4 regions of the Rhizobium sp. PRIMUS64 genome follow, and region 2 is predicted to be linked to each of the others. Evidence: riboswitches for the same ligand, from Rfam matches in the RefSeq annotation. Region 2 holds a riboswitch; each other region holds the start of a gene.
The links. Region 2 has a riboswitch for cobalamin ahead of bluB (5,6-dimethylbenzimidazole synthase). Riboswitches for the same ligand answer to the same signal wherever they lie in the genome.

Region 1: another riboswitch for cobalamin. It lies ahead of fdhA (formaldehyde dehydrogenase, glutathione-independent); the one in region 2 lies ahead of bluB (5,6-dimethylbenzimidazole synthase).
Region 3: another riboswitch for cobalamin. It lies ahead of MOV76_RS20310 (ABC transporter substrate-binding protein); the one in region 2 lies ahead of bluB (5,6-dimethylbenzimidazole synthase).
Region 4: another riboswitch for cobalamin. It lies ahead of cobU (bifunctional adenosylcobinamide kinase/adenosylcobinamide-phosphate guanylyltransferase); the one in region 2 lies ahead of bluB (5,6-dimethylbenzimidazole synthase).

The regions. Positions count from the first base shown of each region.
Region 1 is NZ_JALBGX010000006.1:57,377-60,581, reverse strand. Features, by position in the region: gene MOV76_RS04430 (DMT family transporter) at 1-810, shown strand, start outside; cobalamin riboswitch at 972-1,173, shown strand; gene fdhA (formaldehyde dehydrogenase, glutathione-independent) at 1,390-2,580, shown strand; gene MOV76_RS04420 (transporter substrate-binding domain-containing protein) at 2,767-3,205, opposite strand, start outside.
Region 2 is NZ_JALBGX010000025.1:51,021-54,225, reverse strand. Features, by position in the region: gene MOV76_RS13120 (phosphatase PAP2 family protein) at 1-283, shown strand, start outside; partial or broken gene MOV76_RS13115 (molybdopterin-dependent oxidoreductase) at 393-1,070, opposite strand; gene bluB (5,6-dimethylbenzimidazole synthase) at 1,067-1,753, opposite strand; cobalamin riboswitch at 1,795-1,983, opposite strand; gene MOV76_RS13105 (MFS transporter) at 2,158-3,205, shown strand, end outside.
Region 3 is NZ_JALBGX010000051.1:21,622-24,826, forward strand. Features, by position in the region: gene blh (bifunctional sulfur transferase/dioxygenase Blh) at 1-362, shown strand, start outside; gene MOV76_RS20305 (tetratricopeptide repeat protein) at 427-1,029, opposite strand; cobalamin riboswitch at 1,251-1,506, shown strand; gene MOV76_RS20310 (ABC transporter substrate-binding protein) at 1,684-2,700, shown strand; gene MOV76_RS20315 (iron ABC transporter permease) at 2,706-3,205, shown strand, end outside.
Region 4 is NZ_JALBGX010000132.1:5,540-8,744, forward strand. Features, by position in the region: gene MOV76_RS32220 (chloride channel protein) at 1-956, opposite strand, end outside; cobalamin riboswitch at 1,215-1,612, shown strand; gene cobU (bifunctional adenosylcobinamide kinase/adenosylcobinamide-phosphate guanylyltransferase) at 1,773-2,297, shown strand; gene cobW (cobalamin biosynthesis protein CobW) at 2,302-3,205, shown strand, end outside.

The sequences.
Region 1 (3,205 bases), on a different contig from region 2:
GGCGTCTATTCGCGGCTCCTGACGACCGACGTATGGACGGCGATCGCCTGGCGGTCGTTGTTCGGCGGCCTGTTTCTGCTGATCCCCTGCCTTTTCCTCGAAGGGGGCATCTCGCGGCAGCAATGGCGATCCGTCTTCCATCCGTCCGGTCTTGCCATGATCGCATGCCAGACCTTCAGTCAGATATGCTTCATCGGGGCGCTTTACATGACCACCGTCGCCAATGTGACGATGATCTATGCGACCGCGCCCTTTATCGCAGCGTTGCTCGGCTGGGTCATCCTCAGAGAGAGGGTCTCCAGGCGGACGCTGATTGCCGGCGGCATCTCGCTCTTCGGCGTTGCGGTCATCGTCGCCTCGTCGATCGGCGGCGGCACCGGTTGGGGTGACCTGCTGGCGCTCGGCATGACCGCGTCCTTCGCGCTCGTCATCATCATTCCGCGCATCAGTCCCGACGTGCCAAGCCTGCCGCCGACCGTGGTCAGCGCTTTCCTGACACTCGCACTCTTCGCGCCGTTCGGTTCGGTCGGCTCGCTCGACTTGCACAACTGGATCGTCCTTGCCGCCTTCGGCGCGACCAATTTCTCCCTGGCGCTGGTGCTCTTCCTTGCCGGGGCGAAACGAATGCCGCCGGCGGAAGCGGCGCTGATCGGCACGATGGAAATCGTGCTCACGCCCCTCTGGGTCTGGCTGCTGTTTTCCGAAGAGCCGCCCGTTGCCACCTTTTTCGGCGGCGCGATCATCCTCGGCGCCGTATTCTGGCACACTGCAATCGACGTCAGCCGCAGCCGGCGACCGCATCGCGCCTAAAGCCTTTAGGCGGCGATCAAATCTTCCCGGACGATCCGGAAAACCGCCGTATTCGCGGGATCAATTATTTCCGCTACGCAGCGCTGTTGCGACTTTGCCGACTGTCGTCTTTGAGTTGCGCCCATGTCGTTTTCTTGATCGCTGTTTTACGTCAGGCATGGTTTGCTTGTGGTGTTCAAGGCGCTATCTCGCAAACTGGCGAAATGGACCATTGGGACGCTGGCCTGACGCCGGCGCTGCCCCGCAGCGGTAGAAGAACTGAAATCCTCAAGGAAATCGCCGGATAGACATCCGGAAAGATATCGAGATGGATCGAAAGGAGATTCTGGAGCCGGAAACCAGCTCTTGGCATAGCAAATCGACGGATTGCGGCAGATGATCACGAGCGGAACGACAGGCGAAAACCATGGCGTTCACTCCTCTTCTCCATCCAATCTGTCCCTTTTGCAAATCGAATATCGCCCGATGCGGCGGTATCTTGTGTTGTGGACCGGGCTGCAGAGGAGGCAGGCCGGAGGGAAGGTTGCCATCGACTGCATCGGTTGCAGATCGAGGCATTCAAACAAGTGGGAGGAATTCATGAGCAAAAATAGAGGCGTCGTCTATCTCCGGCCGGGCAAGGTCGAAGTTCGCGACATCGACGACCCGAAGCTGGAAGCGCCCGATGGCCGCCGCATCGAACACGGCGTCATTCTGAAGGTGATATCGACCAACATCTGCGGCTCCGACCAGCATATGGTCCGCGGCCGCACGACGGCGATGCCGGGCCTGGTCCTCGGTCATGAAATCACCGGCGAGATCATCGAGAAAGGCGTCGACGTCGAAATGCTCGATATCGGCGATATCGTCTCGGTGCCGTTCAATGTCGCCTGCGGCCGCTGCCGCTGCTGCAAATCCCAGGATACCGGCGTCTGCCTGACGGTAAACCCGGCCCGCGCCGGCGGTGCCTATGGCTATGTCGACATGGGTGGCTGGATCGGCGGACAGGCGCGCTATGTCACCATTCCCTACGCAGATTTCAACCTGCTGAAAATCCCCGATCGGGATAGGGCAATGGCGAAGATCCGTGATCTCACCATGCTCTCCGACATTCTGCCCACCGGCTTCCATGGCGCAGTGCGTGCAGGTGTTGGGGTCGGCTCGACCGTCTATGTCGCCGGTGCCGGCCCTGTCGGCCTTGCGGCTGCGGCTTCGGCTCGCATTCTCGGCGCTGCTGTCGTGATGATCGGTGATTTCAACAAGGATCGTCTGGCGCATGCGGCGAAGGTCGGTTTCGAACCGATCGACCTGTCGAAGAGCGACCGTCTCGGCGACATGATCGCGCAGGTCGTCGGCACCAATGAGGTGGACAGCGCCATCGATGCGGTCGGCTTCGAGGCACGCGGCCACTCGGGCGGCGAACAGCCGGCGATCGTGCTCAATCAGATGATGGAGATTACCCGTGCCGCGGGTTCGATCGGCATTCCCGGCCTCTACGTTACCGAGGATCCGGGCGCCGTCGACAACGCCGCCAAACACGGCAATCTGTCGCTCCGCTTCGGCCTCGGATGGGCCAAGGCGCAGTCCTTCCACACCGGCCAGACTCCGGTGATCAAATATAATCGTCAGCTCATGCAGGCGATCCTCCACGACCGGCTGCCAATTGCCGATATCGTCAACGCCAAGGTCATTCCGCTCGACGATGCCGCCAATGGATATGAGAGCTTCGACCAGGGAGCGGCGACGAAATATGTCCTCGATCCGCACGGAGAGGTCGCGAAAGCCGCCTAGAGCAATTCCAGCAAAAGCGCGTAGCGGTTTTGCGTCCGGAATTGCGAGAAAACAAAGGGATAGAGCATTTCCGTGATTCGAAGAAAAACGGAAATGCTCTAGCGACTACGACTGAGGACTTTACCTGATAGGAATGGCCGGCGGAAAGCCGGCCATTCTGCATCGCACAACGATTTGATTGACGAACTACTGGATGCTGAACGGGAAATATTTTGCGTTGATCATGTCGTAGGTCCCGTCCGCCTTGATGCTCTTCAACGCTTCGTTCAGGCGCGCAAGACGCTCCTTGTCATCGAGGCGCAGCGCGATGCCGGCACCCTCACCGAAGTATGTGATGTCGACCAGATCCGGTCCTTTGAACTCGCAGCAGCTTCCTGCCTTGGTGTTGGCAATCCAGTCGTAGATGGCGAGTTTATCCTCGAGGATAATGTCGACGCTCCCGTCCGCCAGACCCTTGTACAATTCGGGCGAAGACCGAAACACCTTCTTTTTCATTTCCGGATAAAGATGGTTGGCATAGGATTCCTGCGCTGTCGACGATGTCACCCCAAGAATTTTATCGTTGAGGGCGGCGGGGCTGACATCGCTGATCGACGAATCCTTCCGGGCGATGAACACAGACGGG
Region 2 (3,205 bases):
GCGGCCCAACATGCTTGACCCGAGCATCACTCCCCTGTTCGCAGTGCCGGCCCATCCCAGTTATCCGTCGAATCACTCCACGTTGTCGACTGCCCGATGCGAGGTGCTTGCCTATCTGTTCCCCGACCAGGCGGAGTTCATCCGAACGGTCGGCAAGGAAGCGGGCGATTCCCGCATCTGGGCCGGCATCCACTATGAAATGGACAACCGGGCCGGTGCCGCACTTGGCAAAGCAGTCGCCGGGAAATTCATCGAGCGGGCAAAAAAAGACGGGGCAGACTAGCGGAAGGGCCGCTAGCGCCTTTCTCCCGAAATGTCGCAATCCTAAGCGAAGGGTTCTCGGTGGAACGTTCCGTTCACTCAGCAGCCGACGTGCGAGGCAGCAACGTTTCTCAAACGATGCGGATGCGGCGCGTCACCTGGCCATTGCTTTCCCAGTATGTGTGCTTTTTGGCGATCAAGGGATCGTCCATCGCCGGTTGAATTTGCCCTGCGGTACTGATCGCGCGCGAGGTCACCGTGTGTTCTCCAGGCGAGGGATTTGGCCAATCCAGTGACCAAATCTTCCAGGCGTATTCGGCCTCCTCGCTGTGATCGATGACTGCCGGCATCCAGGGCCCTTGATCAATTTTCAGTTCGACCCGGTCGATCGGTGCACCCCAGGCTGCGCCGACGACCCGGTGACCCGAGTCGTTGCGCGTGACCTTGGCGGGCGCGGATTTCAGCAAGGCCCGGCCGACCGAGGTCTCGGCCCGCACAGTCTCGCCTTTGTGCTCTTCCTCCCGGATGGTGACATAGTCGCGGCCCATCAGCAGGCTCATGAAGCGGGTGTCGCGAACCTCGATGCCCTTCAGCCACTTGACGTTGGCAATCCCGTACCAGCCCAGAGTTATCAGCCGCAGCGGGAAACCGTTGGGGGCAGGCAGGGTCGCTCCGTTCATTTCGTAGCAGAGCAGATTGTCGGGGTTCATCGCGTCTGCGAGCGACATGCTGCGAGCGAAGTTCTGTTGCATCTTGATGTCGCGAATCGTGACCTCGCCTTTGTCGGTGCCGAAGAAGACGACCTCTAGGTGTTCAGTCCCCATCCATCATGGAAGACGAGTTCCTCGAGCGGCAGCCGCTGCCGCCAGCCTTTGACGGACAGTTCCGGCTCGTCATAGAGCCGGTCGACGAAACCGGCACAGAGCCAGGCGACCACCTCGATATGCTGGGGTATGCCGAGAATGCTCTTCAGCTCGCCTTCATGAAAGATGCTGACCCAGCCGATCCCGACCCCTTCCGCCCGCGCCGCAAGCCAGAGATTCTGGATGGCGCAAACTGTGGAATAGCTATCCATCCTGGGATTGTGCGTGCGCCCCAGCACGACGCTGCCGCTGCGGGTAGGATCGCAGGTCACGCATATGCCGAGCGGCGCCTCGACAATGCCTTCGAGCTTGAGCGAGCGGTAGGCCTGCCGTCGTTCACCTTCGAACATCAGCGCCGCCTCCTCGTTGGCCCTCGCAAAAGCATCCCGGACGCGCGCCCGCACGGTTGCGCTTTTCACCAGAATGAAATTCCACGGCTGCATAAAGCCGACGGAGGGTGCATGATGGGCAGCCGTCAGCAGCCGCTGCACAAGGTCATCCGGCAAGGGATCGGGCAGGAACTCGCTGCGAACGTCGCGCCGCGTCATGATCGCATGATAGACGGCCTCGCGTTCGGCCAAGGAAAAACCGGACGCCGCCGAAAGGGCATCCTCATCAAAGGGTCGCATCGTCAAATCCCCAACAACGCAACCGCCCCGCCGTCCGCGCGGATCGGTCTATCTAGCCAGGCCGGTCTTCTGACTCGGCGTCATCCGCCTGCCGCAGCCTTCCCGGCGAGAAGCCAGTGGCGTGATGAAGCGGCAAGCGTCGGCCTTACAGCGTTGGGCACGTTCCGGCTTTGCACCGGATTCCCGATTCTCCCGCCTGGACGGCGGGCACCTGACGGCGCATCTATTTCAGGAAAGCGCGGCGGCGGCAAGCCGGCCCTCATACCGCCGACACGTTGCATGCGACATCGACTTCATGGACAGAGGCGCATCGCTGCCTTAGAAACAAACCCATCCTGACCGACGCCCATGGCGCCGCACTTTTTCTCTTTGCACTTTGGTTGCCCGTGCCCCGCCTCACGCCCATGATCCTTGCGGTCGCCCTGTTCATGGAACAGATGGATTCGACCGTGATCGCCACCAGCCTACCGGCGATCGCAGCCGATATCGGCACCTCGCCGATCGCGCTGAAGCTCGCCGTTACCAGCTATCTCGTGGCGCTGGCGATCTTCATCCCGATCAGCGGCTGGATGTCCGATCGTTTCGGCGCGCGCAACATCTTCCGCATGGCGATCTTCGTTTTCATGATCGGCTCGATCGCCTGCGCCTTTTCCAATTCGATCACGGCCTTCGTGATCTCACGCCTGATCCAGGGCGCCGGCGGCTCGATGATGACGCCGGTCAGCCGCCTGCTGCTGGTCCGGGGAACGCCGCGTCACGAACTCGTCGATGCCATGGCCTGGCTCACCATTCCAGCGTTGATCGGTCCGATCATGGGTCCGCCGATCGGCGGCTTCCTCACAACCTACCTCACCTGGCACTGGATCTTCTGGATCAACGTCCCGATCGGCGTGCTCGGCATCATCCTCGTCACCCGTTTCCTGCCGGCGGTCGAGCCGCGCACTCTGCGGCCGATGGACTTCCCCGGCTTCTTCCTTTGCGGCCTAGGCTTCTCCGGCTTCGTCTTCGGCCTGTCGGTGATCAGCCTGCCGGCCGTGCCCGTTATCTACGGTTATGTCACGGTTGCGATCGGCATCCTTGCCGGCCTCCTCTACCTCCTGCATGCCCGCCGCGTGCCTTATCCGCTTCTCGATCCGAAGATGTTTCGTTACCCGATGTTTCGGGCGGCGATCCTCGGCGCCTCGAATTTCCGCATGGGACTTGGCGCCCTGCCTTTCCTGATGCCGCTGATGCTCCAGCTCGGCTTCGGCCTGACACCGCTGCAATCGGGCTCGGTCACCTTCGTCAGCGCGCTCGGCTCCATGGGTTCGAAATTCGCCGCCTCGCGCACCTTCAACGCCTTCGGCTTCCGCACAGTGATCTCCCTCACCACCTTGCTGGCGGCGATCTTCCTCGGCATCAACGGCCTTTTCACCGCCGAAACGCCACTGTTCCTGATCATGGCCTGCCTGC
Region 3 (3,205 bases), on a different contig from region 2:
CGCCGGATTCCGGCACAGCGCGAACCGATTTTCCGGGCGGCAGCGCTAGCTCCCTCTGGCACTCGATCCAGGCCATCCTATTGCTGCCCGAGGAGACCCGGCTCTTTTCCGGCCACGACTACCAGCCCGGCGGCCGCCACCCGCGCTGGGAAAGCACGGTGACCGCCCAGAAAAGCGCCAATCCTCATATCGCAGGCATCGACGAGGCTGGCTTCGTTGCGCTGCGCCAGGCGCGCGACCGCACGCTGCCGAAGCCGAAGCTGATGTTGCATGCGCTGCAGGTCAATATCCGCGGCGGGCGGTTGCCCGAGCCGGAGGAGAACGGCCGGCGGTATTTGAAGATACCGCTGGATGCGTTGTAGGGGCGGAGTGAATAGAACGGCGACGGCGTCTGGACGATTGCGCCGCCGGACAAAGGGCTGAGTATCAGGAACGACCTTTGCCATCGAGCAATTCTGATACTGGAAGCGGCAGGTCTGGATGTGCACGACATAAATCGAGCAGATCTTCTCTTGCATCAGGGTAATCCTGAAGCGCTGCGCGACGGTACCATTTGAAAGCCTCTGTCAGATTGATCTCGCAGCCCACGCCGTGCTCTTTCATTTGGGCTAGCCTGTATTGCGCACCGGCATGATCCTGGTTTGCGGCCTGGCCGTACCATCTTACGGCGTCTGTTGGATCGATATCGCAACCGTCGCCGTCCTCTCTCATCAAGCCCAATAAATACTGTGCGTCGGCATGGCCTTGACTGGCGGCTCTATCAAGCCACTCGACGCCTTCCGGCGCGCTCTGTGCAACGCCGTCCCCCATGAGATACAGGCCAGCCAGGAGGAATTGCGCATCGACATGACCTTGTTCGCCCGCTTTCCGAAGCCATCTCGCGCCTTCGGCTTTATCCCCGGTGACACCTTCACCTCGTGCGGTCATATGGCCTAATTCAAATTGTGCTTGTGCATCGCCTTGCTCGGCTGCTTGGCGAATTGCGTCTATCCTGGCTGCGGCGAGATCGGTGCTATCCGGATTGCTCATTGCTACATCAGACCTCGTTGAAATCGGTGGCGCCAAAGCTATGTCGGGGGCCCGCCTTCCGCAATCCGTCGTGACGCACGCCGACTGATGACCCGACGCCAGCGCCGCAGACGATAGCTTTTGCGCGAGGGTGCTGGCGAGTTTTGCTTCGAGGTCTCGCAATTTGCCGCGGTGGGCCGGCACGATCCTCCGCAATAATCATTGACGTTAGGCAGGTCTGCGACGTAACTGGGTTCGACGGTTCCCTGAAGATGACTCCAAGGGGATTAATAGGGAACACGGTGAGGACGACCCAGTAGGGACCGAGACCGTGGCTGCCCCCGCAACTGTAAGCGGATTGTCGATCATCTCAGGAGTGGCCAGCGACTGGCCATCTCTGAAGGGCCTATGGCCCTGCCACTGCGGATATCGCGGGAAGGCGGATGTAACGACGGATATCCGCAAGCCAGGAGACCTGCCGTCAATCACGATCCAATCAACCGGGCGGGGATGCCCGGACAAGGAACAGATATGATTGACCTGCTGAACCTTCGCCGAATTCCGGCATGCATCCGTCTCGATTGGGCCTCCTGCGGCTAGGGCACGCCTAAGCGTGCTTTCGGTCCGCGCACATGCGCGGAACGGCCGTGATTTTTTCCTTCATCGAGGTTTTCCATGCGCCAGATTCTCGCCGCCATGACATATGCCTTCGGGCTTGCCGGCCTTGCGGCACCAAGCCTTGCCGCGACGCACTACCCCCTGACCGTCAGTAATTGCGGCCAGCAGGTGACTTTTCAGAAGGCGCCCGCCAGGATCGTTTCGATCGGCCAGGGTATGACCGAAATTCTTTTCTCGCTCGGCCTTGCCGACAAGATCGCCGGGACGGCCGTCTGGGTCGGTCCAGTCCTGCCGCAATATGCCGAGGCCAACAGCAAGATAAAGCGGCTTGCCGACAACGATCCGAGCTTCGAATCCGTCGTCGGGCAGGAGCCCGACCTAGTGGCGGCCGAGTTCGAATGGCATGTCGGCGCGCAGGGCTCCGTCGGCAAGCGGGAACAGTTCAAGGATCTCGGGATCAATACCTATCTCGCGCCGGCCGATTGCATCGCCAAGGTCAACACAGATGGCGGCGACGGCGTGCGTGGGGAATTGTTCACGATGGACCTGATCTACCGGGAAATCGCCGAGCTCTCGGAGATTTTCGACGTGAAGGACCGCGGCGATGCGCTGATTTCGGCGCTGAAGAAGCGCGAGGCGGATGCTGTCGCGTCGATATCGGGCGCATCGGGCAAGAACCTGCCCGTCGTCTTCTGGTTCTCCAGCAAAGAGGTCAGCGGCGACGCCTTCATCGCCGGCAAGAACAGCGCGCCCGCCTATATCCTGAAGACGATCGGTGCGAAGAACGTCGTCACCACGGAAGAGGAATGGCCGCTGGTGGGTTGGGAAACCATCACCCAGGCGAACCCTGCCGTCATCGTGCTCGCGACCATGGACCGCCGCCGTTATGCGGCTGACGATCCTAAGGTCAAGGTCGATTTTCTTGAGAGCGACCCTGTGACCAAGGAGCTCGACGCGGTCAAAAACAAGCACTTCGTGATGATGGACGCGCAGTCGATGAACCCGACGATCCGCACGATCGATGGCATCGAGACATTGGCGAACGGCATCAAGTCCTTCGGCCTGGCGCAGTGAAGGCAATGTCGGTCAGGCAACAGGGATGGTGGGCGCTTGCCGCGCTCACCATTGCCGCACTTCTCCTGCTCGGGCTGATGATCAGCCTTGCCGTTTCCATCGGCGAGATCGCAATTCCCGTTGCGACCACGGCGGAGGCGGTCTCGAACCGGCTGTTCGGAACGAATTTCGAGATCAGCCGCATCCACCAGGGCATCGTCTGGGATTATCGTCTGAGCCGCGCGCTCGTCGCGGCCAGCGCCGGCGCATCGCTCTCGCTCTCCGGTGCGATCCTGCAGGCGCTGCTGCGCAATCCGCTGGCCGAACCCTATGTGCTCGGCATCTCCGCCGGCGCCTCGACGGGCGCCGTCTGCGTGATGATCCTCGGCTTCGGCTACGGTATTCTCGGCCTCTCGAGCGGCGCCTTCATCGGTGCGGTGATCGCCTTTCTGCTGGTCGGCTTCCTGGCAACGGGTGCGGGAGGAAGCGGCGAGCGCATCATCCTTTGCGGCGTCGCCGGTTCGCA
Region 4 (3,205 bases), on a different contig from region 2:
TCACGGGAAAGGTTGAGATGCAAGGCGCCGTGGCCGGCCGAGAGCACCTGCGGTGAGATCATCGCCAACAGCCCGACGATGATGCCGCCGAGTGCCGGGCGGAAGGGTGGGGCGATCGAGCTCTTGCGCGCCAGCTCTTCGACAAAGGCGACGCCCTGCATGATCAGGATGCCGACACCGGCGCAGAAAGCACCGAGCAGCAGTGCCGGGATATAATCGGCTGGCACGACCGAGCCGAAGCTGCCGATATCGATGGTGAAATCGCTGCCGGCAAGCAGCCTTGCGATCAGGGTGGAGACAAGGGCGGAGACGACGACAGGCGTCAGCGACACGATCGTATAGGTGCCGATGATCAGCTCGAAGGCATAGAAAGCGCCGGTCAGCGGCGCGTTGAAGGCGGCGGCGATGGCGCCCGCCGCGCCGCAGCCAACGAGGGTGCGCAGGTCCGAGCGGCGAAGCTGCAGCTTCAGGCCGAATTTGGAGGCGAGGCCGGCGGCAAGCTGGGTATAGCCGGCCTCCAGGCCGACGGAGGCGCCGAAACCGTTGGAGATCAGGTTCTGCACGGCAACGATGATGCTGTCGGTCAAGGACAGGCGGCCGCCATGCAGCGCATTGGCCTCGATCGGGTCGACCATCGGCTTCTTGCGTCGTTTCGCCAGCACTAGGAGCAACAGGCCGAGCAGGGCGCCGCCAATGACGGGGGCAGTGAGCAGCAGCATCTTGTTCTCGATCTCGGACGAGCTCAGCCGCTCGCTGTCTGATATGCCGAAGACCAGCTGATGCAGCTCGTTGGAGACGTAACTCATGCCGGTGACGGCGAGACCCGAGATGATGCCGACGACGGCGCCCGCCAGCGACAGACCGACCTCGCTACGGCGGGTCAGCGCCCGCAGGCGTCCCGGATCGAAGAAAACACGCAGCGCACGAAAACGGCGCCGATCCAATTTCATAAGCATGGCTAGACAACTAGGCGGGGAGAGGCCCGGTCAAGGGCGGAGATGGTCGCGCAGTCCGCTTGCGACGCAATTGCGGCGAAAAGCCGGCGGCTGGGACAAATTTTTATGACGTAAGTCTCTGATAAATGACGATATTTTAGGTAGAGTAAGTCGTGTTGGCGGAGTTGCTTCCTCTGGCCGGCCATTGCCCGGTCGCCAAGGCCGGTTGACTTCACCTCTGAGCTTGCCTAACCATCCCTCAACGGATGGTCGCCCGACCATCCCGACATAACGGATGGTTCCGGATCGGTGTTACGCCCTTCCGGATGAAAAGGGAATGTGACGCGGCGGACCCAAGCCGGGCGCCTTCATCACAGCCGACCCCGCGACTGTAGAGCGGTCAGGGTCTTCCATCCGGCGTTAAGCCCTTTCTGCCGGCAGCCTGCAATCGTGCAGGCGGGCGGGACGGGCGGCATGCCGGAAAAGCCACTGGATATGCATGGTGATCAACCGGGGTCGGACGCCTCTCAAGTCTACGAATCGTCCACCTTTTCACTGATGCAGCCGGGAAGGCGAGGATGATCCGCTGGCACGATCAGGGCGACCGGTTTCCGGTCTGCCCCGATCGCGGCCGATAACCGCGAGCCAGGAGACCTGCCATGCGTGCCGGGCGCGAAGCCCACACCTGGGCACTATGCCCGTTGCCAGCACGGAGGTTGTCTTGGCTGAACGATTGAATTCAGCGCAGCCTGGTGCGGCGCGATTTGGCGGGGCCTTACAGCCGCCGGCGTCTTCCGTAGCGGCTTGCGCGGCATCTATTCAGAAGGCAACGCCGGCATGACGGCTGCCCCCTCCAACACTGTCTTCATCCTCGGCGGCGCGCGCTCCGGCAAGTCCAGGTTCGCCGAATCCCTCGTCACCGCGACCGATCTGGATCGCCACTACCTTGCCACCGGGCGGGCCTGGGACGAGGAGATGCAGGCGCGCATAACGCAACACAAGGCCGATCGCGGTCCGTCCTGGACGACGCATGAGGAGCCGCTCGATCTTGTCGGCAAGCTTACCGACATCGATGGCGAAGGGCGCATCGTGCTGATCGATTGCCTGACGCTCTGGGTCACCAATCTGATGATCGAGGAGCGTGAGATGGCGGTGGAATTTGCCGCACTTGCCGATTTCCTGCCCGCCGCGAAGGCGCGGCTCGTTTTCGTTTCCAACGAGGTCGGTCTCGGCATCGTGCCGGATAATCGCATGGCGCGGGATTTTCGCGATCATGCCGGCCGGCTGCACCAATCGATCGCGGCGAAGGCCGCCGAAGTCTATTTCATCGCGGCAGGCCTGCCGCTGAAAATGAAGGGTTAAGTCCATGAACCAGCAGAAGATTCCCGCAACCGTCATCACCGGCTTCCTCGGTGCCGGCAAAACGACGATGATCCGCAACCTGCTGACCAATGCCGGCGGCAAGAAGATTGCGCTGATTATCAACGAATTCGGCGATCTCGGCGTCGACGGCGACGTGCTGAAGGGCTGCGGTGCGGAGAATTGCACTGAGGACGACATTATCGAGCTCACCAATGGCTGCATCTGCTGCACGGTCGCGGACGACTTCATCCCGACGATGACGAAGCTGCTCGAACGCGAACAGCGGCCCGACCATATCGTCATCGAAACCTCGGGCCTTGCTTTGCCGCAGCCGCTGGTCGCCGCCTTCAACTGGCCCGACATTCGCACCCAGGTGACCGTCGACGGTGTCATCACGGTGGTCGATAGTGCTGCCGTTGCCGCCGGCCGTTTCGCCGACGACCATGATGCCGTCGATGCGCGCCGTGCCGAGGATGAATCGCTCGATCACGAAAGCCCGATCGAGGAGCTGTTCGAGGACCAGCTCACCTGCGCCGACCTCATCGTGCTCAACAAGACCGACTTGATCGACGCCGCGGGCCTTATCAGGGTGCGCGACGAGGTCGCCTCCCGCACGGTGCGCAAGCCCGTGATGATCGAGGCGAGAAATGGCGAGGTGTCAGCCGGCATCTTGCTCGGCCTTGGCATCGGCACGGAGGACGATGTCGCCAATCGCAAGTCGCATCACGAGCTGGAGCATGAGGATGGCGCGCCGCACGATCACGACGAATTCGACAGCTTTGTCGTCGATCTCGGAGCCATTGCCGATCCCGCCGGTTTCGTCGAAGCGCTGAAGGACATCATATCAGCCCATGACGTGCTGCGTCTCAAGGGTTTCGTCGACGTTTCAGGCAAGCCGATGCGTTTGC